Regions from separate parts of the Pseudoalteromonas sp. APM04 genome, predicted to be linked through region 2. Evidence: predicted binding sites of a transcription regulator. Region 2 holds the regulator's gene; each other region holds the start of a gene.
The links. The regulator MetJ, encoded in region 2, represses methionine synthesis genes. The targets are predictions, from matches to a motif close to TAGACGTCTAGACGTCTA.
Positions count from the first base shown of each region.

Region 1: MTP24_RS03605 (methylenetetrahydrofolate reductase) is a predicted target of MetJ. The motif match lies at 3,985-4,002, and genes of this name have one in related genera.
Region 3: metA (homoserine O-succinyltransferase) is a predicted target of MetJ. The motif match lies at 1,380-1,397, and genes of this name have one in related genera.

Region 1 covers NZ_CP094441.1:760,426-768,300, reverse strand. The annotation lists gene MTP24_RS03620 (hypothetical protein) at 5-412, shown strand; gene MTP24_RS03615 (helix-turn-helix transcriptional regulator) at 414-734, shown strand; gene MTP24_RS03610 (M16 family metallopeptidase) at 906-3,785, opposite strand; gene MTP24_RS03605 (methylenetetrahydrofolate reductase) at 4,043-4,999, shown strand; gene MTP24_RS03600 (response regulator) at 5,085-6,818, opposite strand; gene MTP24_RS03595 (heme NO-binding domain-containing protein) at 6,821-7,360, opposite strand; gene MTP24_RS03590 (DEAD/DEAH box helicase) at 7,602-7,875, opposite strand, start outside.
Region 2 covers NZ_CP094441.1:383,520-391,394, reverse strand. The annotation lists gene MTP24_RS01825 (penicillin-binding protein 1A) at 1-1,730, shown strand, start outside; gene metL (bifunctional aspartate kinase/homoserine dehydrogenase II) at 1,879-4,224, opposite strand; gene metB (cystathionine gamma-synthase) at 4,230-5,459, opposite strand; gene metJ (met regulon transcriptional regulator MetJ) at 5,659-5,979, shown strand; gene MTP24_RS01805 (malic enzyme-like NAD(P)-binding protein) at 6,049-7,290, opposite strand.
Region 3 covers NZ_CP094441.1:2,586,325-2,594,199, forward strand. The annotation lists gene MTP24_RS11920 (homocysteine S-methyltransferase family protein) at 1-376, opposite strand, end outside; gene metA (homoserine O-succinyltransferase) at 366-1,313, opposite strand; gene MTP24_RS11930 (M24 family metallopeptidase) at 1,490-2,791, opposite strand; gene ettA (energy-dependent translational throttle protein EttA) at 2,968-4,641, shown strand; gene MTP24_RS11940 (PilZ domain-containing protein) at 4,946-5,314, shown strand; gene MTP24_RS11945 (histone deacetylase) at 5,368-6,276, shown strand; gene MTP24_RS11950 (TlpA disulfide reductase family protein) at 6,339-6,836, shown strand; gene MTP24_RS11955 (hypothetical protein) at 6,927-7,592, shown strand.

The sequences.
Region 1 (7,875 bases), 380 kb from region 2:
AACGATGATGAAAAACGACATATTAAATACTAAAAAACTCGGCTATAAATTTTATTTTCAAGATGGCGACAATCAAATAGCCTGTTTTGGAAGTTACTTTACTGGTAAAGAAGAGGTGTACATAAATGATGATTTATTTAGTAAAAAGCGCAATGTAAATTGCACAAGCACCCACTCTTTTGATTTTGAGAACTCACAGTACCAAGTAAAGTTTGACATGCTCAACATACTCACAGGGCGAATGGAATGCACACTTTATAAAGATACAAAAGTCGTTGCCAAACAAATTCAATGCAGTCTTCCTGACGATCCTAAAAAGGCTTTCTTTTTTATTGCTGGTTGCGCATTAGGCGGTGCAGTGTTTGGCTATGCAACTGCAACCATTGTTGAACTATTTGTAGGGAAGCTTTAACGTGCAATTAAATCCTACAACTGTTAAATCACTCAGAGGCCAGTTAAATTGGACTCAGCAGCAACTTGCTGACGCCTGCGATGTTAGTTTAAGAACAATTCAACGGGTAGAGAAAGAAGGTGCAGCATCAAAAGAAACAACAATGGCTTTATGTGCTGTATTGGAAGTACGCCAAGGTGAATTAATTAAACTTGAAGATAACACTAACTCTTGCGATGTTAGTCCAGCTTTAAACACGCGTAATATAACCTCAATTTTAGCACTATCGTCAGTAGTCAGCTTTATATTGGGGATGATCACTGTATTTTTTATAATGAGTTGAGGCGCTAAAAAATGTCAGAACGTAAAGAAAAAGAATTACGAGGCCATATCACATTAATAGCCATAATAAGCGCAGTAATAATTTTAGGGTTAGGGATAAAGGTTGGCTCAATGCTATAAAAAAGCCCCAAACGTGGGGCTTTTAATTATCTACAAGTCGTTTTTTTAAGGTTTATTTAAAAACACTATCAACTTTCACTACTTCAATATTGTTAGCCGGAATAGCTAATGCGTAATCGGCAATAACTTTATCCTCTGCAACAAGCGCCGCTGGTTTTTCTGTGTTGTAAACCATTGGCGATGTTTGCTCTGACACTAAACGTTTTTTCATATCTTCACCGTCACCGGTAATAAACACGTACTGCACGTTATCGGTTTGTAGATTATCTTTAATCACCCGATTCACATCAGCAAGCGTTAGCTTTTCAAGTTTACTTGTTACGTATTTTACAAACGATTCAGTGTTATAAAATTCGCTATCAAGTGCATAACCTAGCTGGCGGTTTTGACTTGCTACAAGCTGCGGCACGTAGTTAATTAAAAAGTTACGTGTTGCCTCAAAGTCTTTTTCTGTTAAGCCGTTTTTAATAAGCTTATCCAGCTCAAATAATGCGGTACGCGTTGCAAAGTGCGCGTCGTTGTTAGAGCGAAGTGGGCGCAACCATACTTGGAATATTTGCTCAGAACGCCCTAAATTTGCATCAGGCTTAGTTTGAAACATACCACGTGGGAAGTATTCAATATATGCGTAATCACCGTAATTCATACCGCGCGTTTGACGAATTCGCTCATATAAGTATGAGTTAGAACTACGATGCTCACCAAAGTACGAACGCACAAGCCAAAGGGCAGTCCAATCTTCGCTGCTGCGAATAGTATCAATTGGGAAGCCAAACGACACTGCCGTCGATTGCGCTGATTTTTCTACAATCGTTGCATGATGGCCTTTAAGCTCTGGCGCATCAGGAATACTTAAACGGCTTTGCTCGCCTTTAGGTAAGGTTGCTAAATCGCTCATAATATTTGCTTTAAGCGCGTTTGGCACGGCGCCAATTAAACCCAGTGTTAGTTTAGATTGAGTAAGCTCTGAATTGTAAAATGCTTTTACATCATCAAGCGTTAATGCTTCTAAATCAGAAATATCGCCGTAGTTGTAGCTCTCAAATGGGTGGCCTTTGTAAAGCGTGCTGTAGAGTACTTCTTTACCTAGCTCTTCATCGTTAGATGCTTTTAATCCTGACTTAATACCGTCGATCATTTCTTTTTTAAGGCGTTTAAAGTCATCGTCTCTAAAGCCTGGATTAAGTAATTGTTCGCTTACAAGTGCATACCAAGTTTCAGCATTGTCTTTATGAATACGCCCTTGAAACGACAGCATTTCTTTGTCAATCTGGTAACCAAAATTACCTGCAAGCGGATAAAGCGCTTTTTGAATTTCTTTGTAGCTGGTGCTTTGCGACCCACCTTGAGCAAGCATTGCGGCGGTGAGCGCGGCTACACCTTTTTTACCTTGAGGATCAGCAGCAGCCCCTGTATTAAATAAAAAGTTTACATCAATCAGCGGCGAGCTATTGGTTTTATCAAGCACTTTAAATACAGGTGCCTCTGGGGCTTGCTCAAGTTTTGCAACTACTGCACTTAAACTCGCCTCTTCTGCAAACCCCGGTGCTTTATCAAGTGCCGACATAGTTACAGTAGTACGCGTGTTATCTACAAAGTATTTATTAGCAACCGCTTTAATATCTTCTGCTGTGATGTTGTCGGCCGACTTATAAAGCTGGTTAATAACCTCAGGATCGCGTTCAAAATGCATGTAACTTGCAAGCGTTGATGCAATTGCTTGCGAAGAATCTAAACCATTAATAAAGCCATATTTAAGGTTAGACTTTAAGTCACTTAATTTTTGTGCATCGACCAATTCTGTTCTGGCTTTTGCATAAGTGCGGTTAATTGCATCACGCGCTTTTGCTAAATCATCAGCGTTTTCTACTTTTACAAATACATGCAGTAAGCCTGGATCTTTGGTTTCTGGATTATAAGTAAACATTTGACTCGCTATTTGTTTATCAACAACGAGCTCTTGATATAAATCTGAGTTACTTGAAAAATAAAGCTGCGAGATTAAATCAAGTGCAGATCTGTCTTTTTTAGCGGGTTCCCACGCAGCACCTTTATACGATACCAATAGCCAATGCCCCGGCAAGGCTTTATTTTGTTCATGCAAATATTTAGGAGCTTGCTGTTTTGGCTCAGCTTTAATATCGGCAACGTAATTGCCTTTTTCCCAACCACCCCAGTGTTTTTTAACCATTGCCATTGTGGCTTTTGGGTCAACATCACCCACAATAACTAGCGATACATATTCTGGCTTATAAAACTTATCAAAAAACTCTTTACCGTAAGCCATTTGGTCTGGCATGGCTTCTATGTCTTCAAAAAAGCCCATTGTGGTGTGTTTGTAAGTATGCTTTTCAAAAGCCTCTGCACGCACAGCACTTAATAACTTGCGAATCGGGCTGGCGTTATTTTTTAAGTACTCACCTTTTACCGTCAATGCTTCGGTTCTAAATTGCTCTTCGGTGTAGGTTAAGTTTTGGAAAATATCAGCTTCAATCTCAAGTACTTTATCAAGGTGCTGCTTTGAAAAGTTTAAATGGTAGTTAGTGTAATCGTTGGTAGTGTATGCACGGTTATCAACCCCTGCATTTTTGAATATGGCGGTGTATTCGTCTTGCGGAAATTTTTTAGAGCCTTTAAATACCATATGTTCAAAAAAATGAGCAAAACCAGTTTTACCCGCTTCCACTTCATTGCGCGAGCCAACAGAAACCGGTATTTGCAGCGAAACGACATCAGGGTAATCCGTTTTTACAACCATTACACGTAAGCCATTCTCAAGCTCTTCAATTAGGTAATCTTGTGAAAAAACACGGTCATCAGCTTTTTTTATTTGTTCTTGTTTTGCTGTTTGCGTCGTTTCATTTTTTTGCATTGCACAGCCAGTTAAAGCGAGTGATACCGCAAGGCTTGTTGCTAATAATTTAAATTTCATAATTGTCCTTTAGTAAATTGAGCAAAGTTGTTGTCAAAATATTTACAATTTCACTACTAATTATGCCCCAAAGCCAATGAATATAAGAGCCCTCAGTCGCTTTATTATGTAAACAACTGTGTCATGCACTTAATTTAGGAACTCCTTTGTATGAATAATCCTCACGTTGCTTGAAAAACTTTCACTTAAAAAATCTATCTAGACGTCTAAATGGCTGCTATATTAAATCTATCAACCATTGAGCTGGAATGAGGATTATGGCTTTATCACTTCAAGAGAAAATTGAGGACACTAATCAAGGTGTTTATCTTATTGGCACAACGCCACCCAAAATAGGCACTGATAAAGCGCAGTTAAAAACCATTGCAGAAAAACTATTAGGCCGCTTACACGAAATTGAATACGACGGTGTTGTAATTTACGATATTCAAGATGAGAGTAGCCGTACTAATCAGGCTCGTCCGTTTCCATTTAAACAAACGGTTGATCCGCGTGAGTACAGTAAGTTGCTAAAAGACTTATCACGCCTAGATGTAATTACCTACAAAAGCGTAGCGCAACGCGGTGAGGCTGAATTTAAAGAGTGGCTAGATGAAACTAAAAACGAGTTTGATTTAAAAAATGTCGTTTTAGTAGGTAGCCCATCGTCGGAAGGTGATATTAAACTAAGCCTACCTGACGCTTATAAGACATTAGCTAAGCAAAGTGATGACTTCTTTTTAGGAGGCGTTACCATTGCAGAGCGACATGCAAGTAAACGTAATGAACACGAACGCTTAATAGAAAAAACAACACAAGGTTGCCAATTTTTTATATCGCAAGCGGTTTATAATGCTCAAGCTACTATTGATTTAATAACAAGTTACGCGCGTACCTGCAAGGCACAAGGCGTTACACCAAAACGTATTATACTCACGTTTACACCATGTGGCGGTGAAAAAACCCTAGAGTTTATGCAGTGGTTGGGTATTTCAGTACCAGAGGCGACCAAATGGCGCATGCTTGACGCAGACAACACCTTGAGTGAATCGGTGCGTATTTGCCGCGAAAATCTCGATTCAATTTTAAAAAGCTGTGCACACCTAGACGTGCCACTGGGTTTAAACATTGAAAGCTTAACAAACCGTAAAGAAGAAATTGACGCATCAATTAACCTATACCGTTTATTAAAAGCAACTATGGAGCTCAACCTAGCTGAGAAACAAATAGCGTAAAGTTAAACTAATTTACACCCTTCTTGGCAAGCTAATGCTTGCCTTTTTTACCTCACCAGCTTATTAAGTAAACAACTCAAAAAAATTAAATACACACCCACTTTGCTATTACTTCAAACATACTTTCAACCTTAATGGGCTTTGAAATATAGCCATTCATACCGCAGTCTTGCGCCTTTAATAAATCCGTTTCTCTTGTATTAGCAGTCATTGCAATAATGGGTAAATTTTTAAACTTTGCTTGTTTTTTTATTTCTGTGGCTGCGTTATAACCATCCATTCTAGGCATTTGGCAGTCCATTAACACACCATCGTAAGTTTTATGTTTTAGCGCATCTAATGCCTCAAGGCCATCGTTAGCAATATCAACAATTAAGCCATTTTTACGTAGTATTTGTGTAGCTACTTGTTGATTGAGCGGGTTATCTTCAACCAATAAAATATGAATACCTTGCAGTTTTTGTAGTGTGTTTTGTGTATTTAAGCTCTGTTGTGATTCTGGTTTTTTTAGTGTTTTTATATGCATAATTTGTAAAAGTACGTTATGCAAAGTACTTTTAATTATTGGTTTTATGAGTACTTTATAAGTGTTATTACCAAACCCTAGTAGGCTTTCGTTTAGCGCTTTATTTTCACAAGGCGCTATTACAATTAGCTTTTTTGCATTTAATTTAAGCTTATTGCGCAAAGACTGCGCAGCACTATCATGATTTAAATTTAAAGTTCGCCAATCTATAAATATAAAATCGTAATCATGTAGAATGCCTAGCCGGTCTAATACTTGGTTGATGTTGTTTACAGTGTCAAATTTTACTTCAAAACCTAAAAGCAGCGTTTGTAATGATGTTAACTGACTATCTGAACTCTCAATAACAAGTGCTCGCTTGGCTCTAATTTGTGATATTTCAAACTCATTTTGCTTAGTCGAATAATTGAGTGGAATAGTAAAACTAAAGCAGCTCCCCTTATTTAATTTGCTGTTTACTGTAATATCGCCCTGCATTAGTTCGACCAATGTTTTGCTTATTACCAAACCAAGCCCCGTTCCACCAAACTTTCGGGTTGTCGATACGTCAGCCTGAGTAAAAGGTTTAAATAGTGAGTCAACTTGTGCTTGGGTCATCCCAATGCCGTTATCTGAAATAGAGAAAGCAACACTGCAATAACTATCTACTTTCTGAACTAGTTTTACAGCTAATATAACCTTACCCCGTGTTGAAAATTTAAGTGCATTATTTAACAGATTTAATAGTACTTGGTTGAGTCTTAATGCATCACCAATAAAAAAGTCAGGCAGTAAGGGGTCAATATCAAACACCACTTCAATTTTTCTTTGTGATGCTAGCGTGCTAATAATATTTACAAGATTTTCTAGGAAGGTATTAAAATTGAATTCTTTTTGTTCTAGCTCTATTTTACCCGCTTCAACCTTTGAAAAGTCTAAAATATCATTAATTATTCCTAATAAAGACTCTGCCGAATAATGAATTTTTTCAACATAGTCGCGCTGTTTTTCCGAAAGCTCAGTATCTAAAGCCAAATAAGCCATGCCTATTATGGCATTCATCGGGGTGAGAATCTCATGGCTCATGTTTGCTAAAAAGTCTGATTTAGCCTCATTCGCAGCTTCTGCATCTTGTTTAGCCAGTTCAAGGTCGTGAGTTCTGTTAGCAACCTCCTGCTCCAAATTTTCAGCCGCACCTTTGAGTACCTTATTGGCTTCGTAAAGCTGTAACGATTTGGCTTCAAGTAGTTTTTCAGCTTCTTTTCGTGCCAAACGCTCTCGTTCTAATCTGCGCTGTAAAAGAGCTACATCCATATTTAACCGACCAGAGTTAAGTTAAATGTAGCAACTTGATGATCGTCACTGATATCGCTGCGTATGCTGATATTTTCCTTAAAATGCTCGGCTGCACCTTCTATTAACCCCTCAGCGAGCACTGCAAAGGGATTACTCGAATGGTAAACCATCTGCATTTGAGTATCACTTAATCGCTTGGTTTGAAAACTAGGTAACTCAACGTCGGTGTACAATTTTTCAACTTCTACATGCACGTGTCTATCTATGGTATCTAAAAAATCAAACGTGGTAGTGAGGTTTTCAAAAAACTGTGGGTAGTAAACTAAGAAGCGCGTTAACAGATATTTTCCGTACTCTTTAACCAGTACATCTACTGGAATATCGGCAATGTTGCTCAACGAAGTCACTAATTTTAAAAGCTCTTGCTTGTTATAGTTACCAACGCTGGTGTAAATCCCATTGGAATCCAGTTCGTTTTGTTCAATAATTTGATCGGCAACGGCAGGTGAAAATGTGCTTTCGACCATTTCTAAAAATTCAGTAAAAATAATACCTTTCATCGCTCTACCAATCTATTAGTCGTAGATTAAGTATAGATTTAAACTGTAATAATGCACATTTGTAAGAAGAAAAAACACTTACAAAGTATTGCGATTTAAAGGGGGGATTATTTATTTTGCCGCTTTATGTAAAAGTGACCATTAAAATAAGCGCAGCTGATGTGTATAAAATTGCTAAATACTATTTAAAAACTAATTTTTATCACTAAATGGGGCATTAACTGCCCCATGCTATTGGCTATTATTTTCGTCGTCTGCTTGGTGCCCTTTTACCTGTAATACGCTTTTTGTCACGATCTTTACGCGCTTTATTGGTGTTTTTTCGGTTATCTTTAGGGGCTTTGTTTAAGTCAGGCTCATAACCTTCTAACCATTGTGGTGCTAAACGCGTATCAAGCAATACTTCAATTTCTTCAAGTAACCATTGCTCGTCAATACTTACAAGCGACATTGCAAGGCCTTGCTCGCCTGCGCGACCCGTACGGCCTATGCGGTGGACATAATCTTCAGCTATA
Region 2 (7,875 bases):
ATTTATACGCACCGTACATTTCTGAAATGGTGCGTGCAGAAATGGTTTCACGTTACGGAATAGACAAGGCATATAATTCAGGCTTTAAGATATTTACCTCTGTTGAGTCTAAAGTACAAAAAGCGGCGCAAACCGCGCTAGTTAATAATCTTCATAGCTACGATATGCGTCATGGCTTTAGAGGCCCAACCGCTATTTTATGGGATCCTGAAAAACAATCAGCGCTAAGTGAAGAGAAAATACTAGCTAAACTCAATGAAGCCAAAGAGATAGGAACGTTAAAAGCAGCTGCTGTTATTAACGTGGATGAAAAAAATGCCACGGTATTGCTTAAAAATGCAGAGCAAATAAACCTGAATTGGGACAACTTAAAATGGGCACGCAAATACATAACTCGTTATCGCCAAGGTTTTGCTCCAACTACGGCAACTGAAATATTAACGCCAGGAATGCAAATCTGGGTGCGTAAGAACAGCAATAACGAGTATGAACTAAGCCAACTACCTGAAGCATCAAGCGCAATTGTTTCACTTGACCCACAAGATGGCCGCATTAAAGCTATTGTTGGCGGCTATAGCTTTGAACAGAGCCAATACAACCGAGCTATTCAAGCAAAGCGCCAAGTGGGGTCAAACATAAAACCATTTATTTATTCTGCTGCGCTTGAAAACGGCTATACGCTCGCCTCAATTTTAAACGATGCGCCAATTAATCAGTGGGATAAAAGCCAAGGTGTGGCATGGCGACCTAAGAATAGTCCGGCTGTTTACAATGGCCCGATTAGAATTCGTCGCGCGTTAGCACAATCTAAAAACGTCATATCAGTTCGTTTGCTCCGAGGTGTTGGTTTGCAACGAACAGCAGATCACTTACTAAAATTTGGCTTTAAAAACTCAGACATCAACCGCAGTGAATCATTAGCACTGGGCAGTGCTTCAATTACTCCAATTGAACTAGCGCGCGGTATGAGTGCATTTGCAAATGGTGGGCATTTGATTGAGCCGTACTTTATCTCAGAAATCCAAGATGCTTACGGTAATAGTTTGTTTAAAGCTAATCCTTCAGTAGTGTGTGACGACACTTCAGCTCAGCCATTAACCCCAGACAATGCCACTGGATTATTCCCACAACAAAATACTGATACACCACAATTAAAATGTGCCCCTCAGGTCATATCAAAACAAAATGCATTTTTAATTGCTCAAGCAATGCATAGCGCTGTTTGGGGAGGCGGAAACTGGTCACATAAAACGGGTTGGTCAGGAACAGGTTGGCGCGCTCAAGCATTAGGCCGTCGTGATCTATCAGGAAAAACAGGCACAACTAATGACTCTGTAGATACTTGGTTTAGTGGCTTTAATCGAAATGTGATGACCTCGGTATGGGTTGGTTTTGATAACCCTGGCAACCCGCTAGGCAGAACTTCATACAATAATAATCTTGATAGCGGGCAAATATCAGGGGCTGAATCTGGCGCTAAAACAGCACAGCCAGCTTGGGTTGAGTTTATGAAAGTTGCGCTTGAAGGTAAACCTGAAGCCCCCATAGAGCCGCCAGAAGGTTTAGTGTCTATTCGGATTGATTTAGAAACCGGTTTATTAAGTCATAAAAATGATTACACCAGTCGCTTTGAGTATTTTGACAAAGGCACCGCCCCCACAAAATACGTAATGTCTCAACCAACAGATATATTTGAAGAAGACACTAAAACAGAAGAAGAACTGTTTTAAATAAAGAACGGCAGCCATTGGCTGCCGTTTTTAGTTAATACCAAATTTAACTGTTCTAAATAAGAATTTTTTAACGCATGTAGCGACACGTTTAGCCCCGCAAAATGATTAGGTATTATTGCGGATTGATACAAGGCCCTTGTAACCTTTATTTTATATTTTGTACCAACCAATATAAGTCAGAATGAATACCCGCAGCGGTTACTTCCTTACCCGCACCAGGCCCTTGAATCACAAGAGCGTTAGCGCTATACCACTTACTATTAATGACAAAAATATTATCGCCAGGTGTTAAATTAGCTAACGCATCACCAATAGGAGTATAAGTAATACCTACTTGGGCGGTTACTTTATTTTCCGTAATTTCAAGTAAACCCGTGTAACGAAGTACGGAACTTTGTGCTTTGGCATTTGCAGCATGAGCGTCAATAAAGTCATTGAGGGTGGATTCATTAGCTAAAAAGTCGTCCCAACTTCCTATAGCAAGCGTTTCGGGCATGAGTGCTGATAAGCTTATATCATCAAGGTCGAGCTCTAAACCAAGCTCTCTGGCAAGTATAAGCAGTTTACGCTGCATATCACGTCCTGATAAATCTTCACGCGGATCGGGCTCTGTGAACCCCATCTTTTGTGCTTCAAGCACCAGATCAGAAAATGGTATTGTTCCGTCAAACTTACTGCATAACCACGATAACGTGCCTGAAAAAACACCTTCAATACGAGTAATTTTGTCACCACTGTTTTGCAAATCTGCCAATGCAAAGTTAACAGGTAAGCCTGCACCTACGCTTGTGTTGTAGCGCCAATGCAAATTTCGCTCACTAATACTCGTACGCAAAGCTTTATACCATGCTGTATCAGCAGTTCCAGCGTATTTGTTAGCACTGATCAAGTGGCAATCTAATGCAACAAACTCCGGGTATAACTGGCTAAATGCCTCGCTTGCGGTAATATCAACAACCACTTTATGCTCATAATCAAGCTCACTAATTATGTTTAGTAATGTTTGGTTATTATAAGCTTTGCTTTGTGAGAGAAAATGCGTTTTCCAATCAGCAATGTTTATACCACTGGGATTAAAAAGTAACGTTTCAGAGCGTATTAACCCAACCAATTTAATTGTAAAGTCATCAGAGAAACGCTCGAATTGAGCTGACAGCTGCTCTATAAATACCTCTCCCACATTTCCAAGGCCCGCGATTATTAAAGCAACTTCTTGGCCTTTATTAATAAGCTTATCGTGTAAAACACTCAGTATGTCGCTATCTATAACCTGATCCGTTAATAGTAAAATGTATCCACTGTCTTGGTGAATAAAGCGCGGCTCGATGGCATGAGCATTTAACGTATCAATAGCCAACACATTCAGTTTTGAAATATCATTAACAGGCGCAACAACCGCACAGCCATTTAAGCTCGATTCGCTAATGTTTGCTCTACCCTCAAAAAAACTAACAACTTTATATGTTGAAGCAGCGGGTACAACTAAATAAGTTTCACCATTTTGACTAAAGTGATGAATGCTGTGTTGAATAAGCTGGCTAACATCTGCGACTTCGCCTTCGGCCAGCTTTTCAACTGTTAATAAATCGATGTTGTTTAACGTGGTAATAAAACGCTTTTGTTTTACATTTCCTTCTTTAACTATATCTGTAGGCGTTGCTTGCACATCAAAACTACTACGAACAGATAGTTTTATATCGCTGTTTCTTAAAGGAGAAAGCGTTTTAGCGTGTAAAACAGGATTACCTAATCGCGCTAATAGGTTAGCTTGACCTCTACACACTTTATTGTATTTAACCGCTTTACTAACTTTGCGAGGGTCTGTGCTGTATACACCTTGTGTATCGGTCCAAATACACACCTGCTTAGCATGGCAGTAATTAGCGAGTAAGGTTGCACTATAGTCACTCCCATTGCGACCAAGTGTAACCGTGTCACCCAACGTATTTGATGCAATAAAGCCTGTGACAACATTAATGTAGTCTGGGGTTATAAACTTCGCACATTGCTGCGCATTTTGGGTATGTAACAATTGCCCATTATTTAATGTAAAAAGTGTTCGAGCATCAAGGTCACAAGCATTAATATTTAATTGCGTAAGGTAAAGCGCCAATAAGCGTGCAGACCATACCTCACCATGAGCAAGCAAGGGAGCCTCTTCCAAGCCTTGGTTTTTTATCAATTCACTAATCGCTGTTAGTTCACTATGCAAACGCGTTAAAGCAGTTCGCTTAAGATCTGCATGGAGTAACTGTGTGATTAAATCAGTTTGATGATTATTTAATTGCAGCAATATATCAGCAACGACATGCGTATCTTGTTGCTGATAGCTTTGCCATAACTTCACCAAAGTATCGGTTGTTTTTCCCGCCGCAGATACAACAACACAATCGCCCGGCTGAGTATGATCTAAAATAATACTCGCAACCCGCTCATACCGTTGAGCCGAACTAAGGCTTGAACCACCAAATTTATGTACTGTTTGTGTCATATTGTTCACCAAAGCGCTGGATGAGCGGCACTTAATTTAATGTCACCGCCAGCTCCTTTGTTTAAATTTGCTTTACTGCCTGGCTTTACAAGCTGAAACACGCGCTCTAAATCAGCTAATAAGTCGTTTATATCTTCTATACCTACTGAAACTCGAATAAGTGTATCGCCCACTCCCGCCTCAAGACGTGCTTTAGGCTCCATGCCAGCATGGGTCATAGTTGCAGGATGGCATATTAAGCTCTCTACTCCGCCCAAAGACTCTGCCAAGCTAAAGTCACGTAAGCTGGTTAAAAACGCCGCAGCATCGTTTATGTCGCCTTTAATATCAAAACTCACCATGCCACCAAAGCCTAGTTGCTGCGCTTTGACTAATTCATGCTGAGGGTGTGATTCAAGACCAGGGTAATAAACTTGGCGAACAAATTCCGATTTTTCTAAATATTTAGCAATCGCTAATGCGTTTTCTTGATGCTGCTTTAAACGCACATTTAGTGTTCGCAACCCGCGCAATGTTAAATAACTATCAAATGGCGCACCTGTAATACCTATATTGTTTGCCCACCATGCCAGTTCATCGCCCAGCTCTTGTGAAGCAGCAATCACCGCACCGCCCACTACATCTGAATGACCATTGATGTACTTGGTGGTGGAATGTACAACTATATCAACACCAAATTTAATAGGGTTTTGTAATGCTGGTGATAAAAATGTGTTGTCGGCAGCGACTAAAGCACCGCACTGCTTAGCAACATCGGTTATTGCTTTAATATCAGTTAAGCGTAGTAATGGGTTACTTGGTGTTTCTATCCAAATTAGCTTAGGCTTAATTGCTAAAATTTTATCTAAACTTTGTGCTTGTGTTAAATCTAAAACTTCTAGCTTGAGCAAACCGCGCTTTTGCAGTGAAGTAAATAAACGATAGCTTCCGCCGTAACAATCATGTGGGATCACTAACGTATCGTCATGATTCAGGATTTGCGTAGCCAAATGAACGGCAGACATACCCGTGGCAGTAATAATACCGCGTGCGCCACCTTCAAGCTCAGCCAAGGTTTCGGCTAAAATATCACGATTGGGGTTACCACTTCGCCCGTAATCGTATTGACGCTTTGTATCAAAGTCGGCAAACGAATAGGTGGTTGATAAGTAAATAGGTGCGACAACTGCGCCATGATGTTTGTCTGCTTCAACACCACTTCTTACTGCAATGGTTGCTTTATTTTTTTCGCTCATATTCGTCACCTATTTAATTTGGATGTTTAGACGTCTAAAAGAGTAATTTATCTTATTAAAGATGTCAAAACATTTAAAGCTCCAGATGGCTAAAAAACTAGTATTTGACTATCTTTTTTAAATCGATAGAATTTCACGCATATTCATATGCATTGTAGTGCATATGAGCAATTATTAATCTGAGGCGACGATACATCTTATGGCTAAATGGAATGGTGAGTATATTCACCCATACGCAGAACACGGGAAAAAATCAGAACAAGTAAAAAAAATTACCGTTTCAATCCCACTAAATGTATTAAAGGTATTAACGGACGAACGCACGCGTCGTCAAATTAATAACTTACGTCATGCAACAAATAGTGAATTACTTTGTGAAGCATTTTTACATGCATTTACCGGTCAACCTTTGCCTAACGACGACGACTTACGCAAAGACAACGCCGAAAAAGTGCCTGAAGAAGTGAAAAAAATAATGCAAGAAATGGGGCTAGAAGTGCCTGTTTTAAACGAAGACTAAACGTAATTTAGACACAAAAAAACCTCAATTAATTGAGGTTTTTTTTGTGTCTAAATTACAGCTTAGTCGTTATTCCATATAGTTTTCTGGTAAATCAATTTGTGCAACACCTGACTCTACAGCAGCTATTGCAACCGCTTTTGCAATACGCGGTAATAAACGAGGATCCATTGGTTTTGGAATAATATACTTATTACCAAACTCCAGCTTATCAACACCCGCAGCTGTCAGTACTTCAGCAGGTACAGGCTCTTTGGCAATACTTCTAATCGCTTCTACAGCTGCAATTTTCATTTCATCATTTATTGCACTGGCGCGTACATCAAGAGCACCGCGGAATATAAACGGAAAACACAGTACATTATTAACTTGGTTAGGGTAATCTGATCGACCCGTTGCCATAATTAGATCGTTTCGAGCAGAATGAGCCAGTGCAGGATCAATTTCTGGATCTGGGTTTGAACAAGCAAACACAACTGGTTTTTCTGCCATTAATTTTAAATCATCGGCAGCTAATAAATTAGGCCCCGATACACCAACAAATACATCTGCATCTTCAATAACATCTTGCAACGTGCGCTTGTCTGTATTGTTAGCAAAAAGTTTTTTGTATTCATTTAAGTCATCACGACGAGTATGAATAACACCTTTACGGTCAAGCATATAAATGTGCTCGCGCAAAGCACCACACTTAATTAACAGCTCCATACAAGCAACCGCAGCAGCACCGGCACCCAAACACACAATAGTCGCATTTTCGATAGACTTGCCTTGCACCTCAAGCGCGTTCAACATACCCGCAGCAGTTACAATGGCTGTACCGTGCTGATCATCATGAAATATCGGGATACTGCAGCGCTCAATCAATGCTTTTTCTATTTCAAAACACTCTGGCGCCTTAATATCTTCAAGGTTAATTCCGCCAAACGTGTCGGCAATATTAGCAACTGTATTAATAAAGTCTTCAGTAGTGCGGTGTTTCACTTCGATATCAATAGAATCAAGGCCAGCAAATCGCTTAAACAGTAACGCCTTACCTTCCATTACAGGTTTTGAAGCAAGTGGGCCTAAATTACCTAAGCCTAAAATTGCAGTACCATTAGTGATAACCGCAACCATATTCCCTTTACCTGTGTATTTATAAGCGTTTGCAGGGTCTGCAGCGATTTCACGTACGGGTTCTGCAACTCCTGGGCTATATGCTAATGCGAGATCTTTTACCGTTTCAGCAGGCTTTGTTAGTTCAATGCTAATTTTTCCTGGAACGGGATGCGAATGATAGTGTAGTGCTTGTTCACGAAAGTCTGACATAACGCGATTGTATCCTGCAATTAAAGTAAAAGTGAGAGGTGAAGTTTAGGCTACGATACCCTTATTATTTTTAAATTCCAAGCAATATCAGGTCTATCCTGTTATATGCTAGTTCGATTAATTTTAAGAGGTTTTTCAATAACTTTTGTAAATTATATCGACACTTTATAAATAAAAATTCATCCAATAACGGATTCTAAAGGCACATTTGTTCTTTCATTATTTTTTATAAAACATCTTAATAAAGTACTATAAAAATAAGCAAAAATAGGCTTATTCACATACTTTAAAAACATATAACTTCACGTTAGCTACATTTAACTACTTAGTTAAAAAATGAACTAATTAAAAATATAGAGAATAATTTGCGGTTTGTCTGTAAAGGTTTATGCATATTCAGAATAAGAACAGGAAATAGTTATGCATAGCAGGGGAATATGAAAATCGAGCAATAAGCTAAATAATTTGTTATTTAGCTGTCCTATATTAAAAAATATTGACGCCGTTCGTGTAAAACTTAATTTTTTAAATCGAAACGTTATTACTATTAAATTGGTATAACTAAATTAAAAGCATAAAAAAAGC
Region 3 (7,875 bases), 1.3 Mb from region 2:
TAGCGGTGAACTCGTCACATATAGCACGCGCGAGTTTTGCCGACTCTAAGTTTACTTCACGGCTTATACTTGCCATGTCGTAATCTTCCATCGAAATGGTGGTTGAGTTAAAGGTATTGGTTTCAATAATATCTGCACCGGCAGTTAAAAAGCCGCGGTGTATATCGGTTATTAGCTCGGGTTTGGTGAGGCTTAATAAATCGTTATTGCCTTTTATTAGCACGTGCCAATCTTTAAAACGCTCGCCTCGGTAGTCTTCTTCTTCAAGTTTATGAGTTTGGATCATAGTGCCCATAGCGCCGTCTAAAATTAAAATGCGCTCTTTAAGCGCTTCACTTAGTTCGGCTTGTTTGTTGGCGGCTGTATTATTCGGCATAGTTGTTAGTCCTCACATCTTGGCTAACTAAATTAATATCATACGGTGTGGTCTGATACACGTAGTAATTTAACCAGTTCGAAAAAAGTAAAAAAGCATGGCTTTGCCACGTTTTTGACGGTTGCTTGCTTGCATCATCATCGGGAAAATAGTTTTCAGGTTTTGGCGCATCTGGGCTTTTTTGTAAATCACGCTCATACTCCCCTTTTAGGGTGTCGGCATCGTATTCTGGGTGGCCTGTTATAAATACTTGGCTACCCGATTTGTTTTTTAATAAGTAAGCACCCACTCGCTCAGAGCCTGCTAATACAACGAGATCGTCACACGCATTTATTTTTTTTATATCAATGTGCCCATAACGTGAGTGTGGTACTAAAAAGGTATCATCAAAACCGCGGGTTAATGCCCCGTGTTTAAAATGGCATTGGTGAGTAAATACGCCACACAGCTTATTGGGTTTTAAGTCGCGCTTTAAATTGTAGCTATGGAATAGCGCTGCATGAGCCGCCCAACACGAAAACAACGTAGAGGTAACGTGTTGCTCTGCCCAATCAATAATGACTTTAAGCTCTTCCCAGTAGGCAACATCTTCATACTCTAAATGCGCAAGCGGTGCGCCTGTAACTATAAGCGCATCGTAATTGTTATTTTTTACCTCTGAAAAATAGCGGTAAAAGGTATCTAGGTGTTCTTCTGAGTTATTACTGCTGCGGTGAGTGTCTAGGCGCAGCAGCTCTACGTTTACTTGCAAAGGAGAATTTGCAAGTAAACGAATAAACTGCACTTCGGTTTCTACTTTATTAGGCATTAAGTTTAATATAGCCAAACGCATTGGGCGGATTTCTTGCGTTTTTGCACGGCTTTTTGGCATGACGAATACGTTTTCTTGGCGCAAACGTGCAATGGCTGGAAGCTCATCCTTTACGGTAATTGGCATATTTTTTAACTCCTACTCATAAAAACTTGTGCTAATTATGAACTGAAAGCAAAAAATATCAACCTCTAGATGTATAGATGTCTAAATGAAATTTATTCATTATTACTTAAGTATGTGGCAAGCAATGAGTCACCCCCTTAAAAAGAGGCTTAACTCACTGCATTTAAAATAATGAACTAATTATTGCCCACTAATATTAAATTTTGCTGAGGGGGAATTAAATACTCAGCGCCGTTTTTGGTAATTACAGCCATTTCTTCAACAGAAATGGTTTTAAACTCGGTGTTGTTTAAAGGCCAACTAAAAAAACCATCAAAAGCAAACACCATTCCTTCTTTAAGTTTACGATGAGCAGCAGGCCTTACTTGGGCACTGCGAGAGCCACCTAAATTGGGCCCGGTATCGTGTGCAACATACCCTACTGGGTGGCCGGTACTCCATGGCACAGGCTCTGAGTTGTATTTATTCATTAATACGGTTTGAGCTTGATCCACGTCTATACCCTTTACGCCGGGTTTCATTGCATTAAATGCGGCAAAACCGCTATCTCGGGCATTAACCCAATATTGCTGAATGTTGGCTGGTGCAGAGGTTTCCCCTTCTTTAAGTACATAAGCAAAACGCTGGATGTCACTTACCCAGCGATTGTAGAGCTTTACGCCAAAATCAATTTGAATTACGTCGCCCGGCATAATGACTTTATTTGTAGAATGCGAATGCCCACGATCGGGACCTGAATTTACGTTAGGATTTTGATCGGCAGCCCATGCATCGGTTACACCTCGTGCTTTCATTTTAGCTTTTAAAAATTTAGCTACATCGGCATCGGTGGTTTTACCCGGAATAATAGTTTTATAAGCCTCTATTTGCCACGTTGCTGAAAGCATTGCGGCCTCTTTCATTATTTCAACTTCAGCAGGTAACTTAATTGAAAGCCATTGATAAACAACTTCTTCGGAAGATACGAGCTTTGCTGTTTGCTTTGCGCCTAATAAGTTAGCTAATTGCTTGTATTGCGAGTGCGATAATCCATCTGCCTGTGCATTAAGATCAGAGACATTTATTGCTATACGCTCAAAGGATTGTTTTTTTATAAACTCAGCCGCGTATTTTAACGCAGACACACTGCGTGGCACCGAGATCACTTTTTCATGTATGTTTAGCTCGTCGAGTGCTTTTGCTTCGCTTGAAGGTGAGTAGGCTACCGAATGAAACGCCCCTTTATTAAAATAAAATAAATATGCCGCTGGCGAACCTGCGTTTTCACAGCCAATATGGTCAGCCAATGGGTCGTTGTTATTTTCTCTACAAACAATAAGCCAAGCATCTACCTTAGCTGCTTTTAAAGCGTTTGGCAGGAGTTTATTTATTCTTTGTTTTCTTATTTCGGGCCAAGGAGAATCGACTGCGCTAGCTTTGGGATTTGTGGTAAATAACGTAAGCAAAGCCAACATTGTTATTACTTTTTGTATAGTCATGGGTTTTTCTTATTTTTACTATGGTTTAAATACGTTAGCACACCCAAATAAAACTATACATTTAACGAGATAAAACGATAAAGATATATTCCCACCCGCCATTCGTTGACTGTTTCACCTCTCAACAACTACAATACAACATTAAAATTTTTATTATTATCTGAAGGCTTTCCTCCATGGTTTTACCTGATAAGTTTATTTTCTCGATGAGTCGAGTATCTAAAGTTGTGCCGCCTAAGCGTACAATTTTAAAAGATATTTCGTTGCTCTTTTTTCCTGGCGCCAAAATTGGTGTGCTTGGTTTAAATGGTTCTGGTAAATCATCATTGCTACGTATTATGGCCGGTGTTGACCAAGACTTTGAAGGTGAGGCACGTCCTCAGCCTGGTACTAAAATTGGTTACTTACCACAAGAACCAGTACTAGACGAAAGCAAAACAGTACGAGAAATAGTTGAAGAAGCTGTTGGCGAAGTAAAACACGCCCTTAATCGCCTTGATGAGGTGTACAATGAGTACGCAATGGAAGGTGCTGACTTTGACGCACTGGCTAAAGAACAAGGTGAATTAGAAGCAGTTATTCAAGCGCACGATGGCCATAATATCGATAACGTACTAGAGCGCGCTGCTGATGCACTTCGCTTACCTGAGTGGGATGCTAAAATTGAGCACCTTTCAGGTGGTGAACGCCGCCGTGTTGCTATTTGTCGTTTGTTACTAGAAAAACCAGATATGCTTATTCTTGATGAACCAACTAACCACTTGGATGCTGAGTCGGTTGCATGGTTAGAGCGCTTCTTACATGACTACGAAGGCACTGTTGTGGCGGTAACGCATGACCGTTACTTCCTTGATAACGTTGCTGGCTGGATATTAGAGCTTGACCGTGGTGAAGGAATTCCATGGGAAGGTAACTACTCTTCTTGGCTTGAACAAAAAGACGCGCGCTTACAGCAAGAACAAAAATCTGAAAAAGCACGTCAAAAATCAATTGCGCAAGAACTTGAATGGGTGCGTTCAAACCCTAAAGGTCGTCAAGCTAAGTCTAAAGCACGTATGGCGCAGTTTAGCGAGCTACAACAATCAGATTACCAAAAACGTAACGAAACAAACGAGCTATTTATTCCACCTGGCCCACGTTTAGGCGACCAAGTATTAGAAGTTACTAACTTACGTAAAAGCTTTGGCGACCGCGTATTAATAGACGACTTAAGCTTTACAATGCCTAAAGGCGCTATTGTGGGCATTATTGGTGCCAACGGCGCGGGTAAATCTACACTATTTAAAATGTTAAGTGGCGAAGAGCAGCCAGATAGCGGTAGTGTTAACGTTGGTGAAACCGTACAACTAGCAACGGTTGATCAGTTCCGCGACGATATGGACGAAAGCAAAACAGTTTTTCAAGAAATATCTGACGGACAAGACGTTTTAAAAATAGGTAACTTTGAATTCCCAAGCCGTGCTTACGTTAGCCGTTTTAACTTTAAAGGTAACGATCAGCAAAAGTTTGTAAAAGACTTATCGGGCGGTGAGCGTAACCGTTTACACCTTGCTAAATTATTAAAAGCCGGTGGTAACGTAGTGCTACTGGATGAGCCAACCAATGATCTAGACGTTGAAACACTTCGTGCACTTGAGAATGCTATTTTAGAATTCCCAGGTTGTGTAATGTGTATATCGCATGACCGTTGGTTCCTTGACCGTATTGCTACGCACATTTTAGATTACCGCGACGAAGGACAAATTAACTTTTTCGATGGTAACTATACTGAATACGAAGAGTGGCTCAAAAAGACCTACGGTGCAGAAGCTGCACAACCTAAGCGTATAAAATACAAAAAAATTGGTTAATAGCTAAATTAACTGAAATACCCTTAAAACCCTGCTTTTCGCAGGGTTTTTTATGCCTTAAATAAACTATGTGTGTTTGTAGCTAGCAACTGTGTAATTTAAAGCTATGCTTATACCAATTTTATTTAAAAATATTATGCATTTGATTGATGTTGAATCACTCGCTAACTAAATAAAAAATTATTTACATAGAACAACCATATGCCGTAATTTTAGTGATTATTAATGAGTTGTTTTATTCGCACTATTACTGAACACTAATTTAATGCTATTGATATTACTAAAAAAACAATAAGGCAGAGTCATGCAAGAACGTCGTCAATTTTCACGTGTTTTATTTTCAACCGATGCGCACATAATTTTTCAAGAAAATGAGTATCCATGTACCTTGCTTGATATTTCATTGCACGGCGCGCTAGTCAGTAAATGTGATGTATTAAATGATCAAATAGAAAATGATGCCATACTGCGTTTTATTTTACCCGACAGCGAAATTGAAATAAAAATGGAGACAACGATTTGCCATATAGAAGCCAATCACATTGGTTTAAAGTGTAAGCATATTGATATTGATAGTATTACCTATCTAAAAAGACTCATTGAACTCAACTTAGCGGACGATGAATTACTTCACCGCGAATTAGCCATGCTTATTCACGACTCACAAAAATAGACACTTTGAGGGGAGTTGATTACCATAGGGAAAACTTTATAGCCTGTGTGAATATGACTCTAAACCCTCATTTACCATTAGTTTACCATCCAAACTACTCGTTTAGTTTTGATCATAAGCACCGCTTTGCAATGAGTAAGTTTGCTAACCTATACACACACGTTAAAAAACTAGGCTTAATTGGTAATAACCTCACACAACCTGTTTTAGGCTCTCCCGAGCCTTTAGAGTTAGTGCATTGCGACAACTACATTCACGATTTATGGAACAACCGCTTAGACGATAAAGCCATGCGTCGTATAGGATTACCTTGGTCAGCTCAATTGATGGCGCGCACATTTACTGCCCCGCAGGGCACATTACAAACCGCTCGCTTAGCGCTAAAACACGGCATAGCCTGTCACCTAGCAGGAGGCACGCACCATGCGCACTTTGATTTTGGCTCAGGATATTGCATGGTGAACGACTTAGCCTTTACCACCCAGACCTTGATTAATAGCGGCGAAGTAACCAACGTGCTTATTTTTGATTTAGACGTACATCAAGGTGATGGCACCGCTGCTATGCTTGCGCATCAGCCCTATGCTTATACCTGTTCAATACACTGCGAAAAAAACTTCCCGTTTAGGAAATCGGCTAGCGATTTAGATATTGGCTTAGCAAATCATATGCAAGATGCCGAATACTTAGCCATTGTTGACGATACCTTAAGCTACTTACTTAAAGAACTGAACCCAAGCTTAGTACTGTACGATGCCGGTGTAGATATTTGGCAAAACGATGGCTTAGGTAAATTAGATATAAGTTGGGATGGGATAGCTAAACGCGATCATTTGGTTTTAAGACGCTGCCTTGAGCACAACATACCAGTGGCAACAGTTATTGGTGGTGGTTACGATAAAGATCATCTTCGCCTTGCACAGCGCCATGGCATTGTAGTTGAACAAGCGGCACGCTTTTAATATGAAATAAAAACTTAATATTGTCGTTCTTATTTGCTAACTGGAATAAAAACGACACCACAATGAAACATATTTTTATAGTTATAACACTTACCATTTTTAGTTTTGCGGTATTTGCAGAGCAACCTATTCAAGACTCAAACCATCCTGAACTCCCCCCCTTAACATTAAACATGGCCGATGGTACAAGTATAAAAACACAAAACCTATTAGGCGAACCTTATATTCTGCACTTTTGGGCTACATGGTGTCCTTATTGCAAAAAGTTACAACCCGCCCTTCAAAAAATACACGACATGGGCTTAAACGTAATAGCGGTAAGTTTTAAAGAAGATGACAACGCCTCCCCCGCCAAAGCATTAACCAATAGGGGTTATACATTTAAAACCGCAATACAAGCAGATAAAATTGCGACACAACTAGGAGTACACGGCACACCCACTACGTTATTTATAAATGAAAAAGGGCATGTTGTTTGGGTGACCAATTCATCAAACCCAGATAATGCAAATATACATTTGAAAGCCCGCACTCTACTAAACTCAATTAAAGCTAAATAGCTTAATAATTAAGGGAGTTAATGCGTATTAAAATATGAGTTATATAAACTTTATACTACAATCTAAGCTCATAAATTAATTGAGGTTATTATGCGTTTACTATTTACTTTATTATTGCTTTTGCTAAGTACTACAGCGTTTGCTGAAGAAGAAAAAGTAGAACTTCCACCATTAGACCCTAGCTACAATGCAGTTCACCCAATGGCACTAGTTAATAGAGGGTCTTCTATTTTTGCTATTAATCTTCCTTCTTATAGATCGCCACATGACTTGCAAGTTGTCTACGAAGTTAAAAATTCAAACGTTGCTTTTTTAAACTTTGCGAAAAATGCCGACATGATCACTATTAAGCCGCAAAAGTTTAATATTCAACATTTAATGCGCGGGGATGAAATAACAATTACAGCCGACATTTACGAAGGTGATTACCGCCAAGGGGGCACTTTAATTTATGAAGCTAAACAGCTTGAGCTTGATAAGCAACTGTACGCCAGAGAACTCAATGAGCTAAGCGAATCTTCGCAATGGCATGAGTACGATATGATTGAGCTAAATGGTACAGAGCGTATTTATGTACATAAAATTCAAAAAGCACCAAGCTTCAACCACCTAATTTTTGTGGACTTGGTTAATGCCTGTATGCAGAAAGTTCGCACATCAAAACGAGTTCCTCCTGAAAACGAACTTACTTATAAATTTATAAACTGCGGAACCTTAAAGCCTCTTTTTTACGATGGCGAAAGTTTACTTAAATAAAATAACTATGCCTAGGTATGATTGATAGGTACGAAGTTAATAAGAAAAAATGAAAGAAAAGGTATTTAAAACTGTTACATATACTGTTGATTAGTAGCTATAGGGAACAAAACTTAGCTTTGGGGCAGCAAAATAAAAACGGCTTAAACTCAACATAATTGAATTTAAGCCGTTTACACACTAATAATATCTTCACACACAATATAAAGATTCTGGTTTTAGACTGCGTGGCAATTGTAGGGAAATAAAAACAACCCAAGCTAAGTCACCACCGAACTTGAGT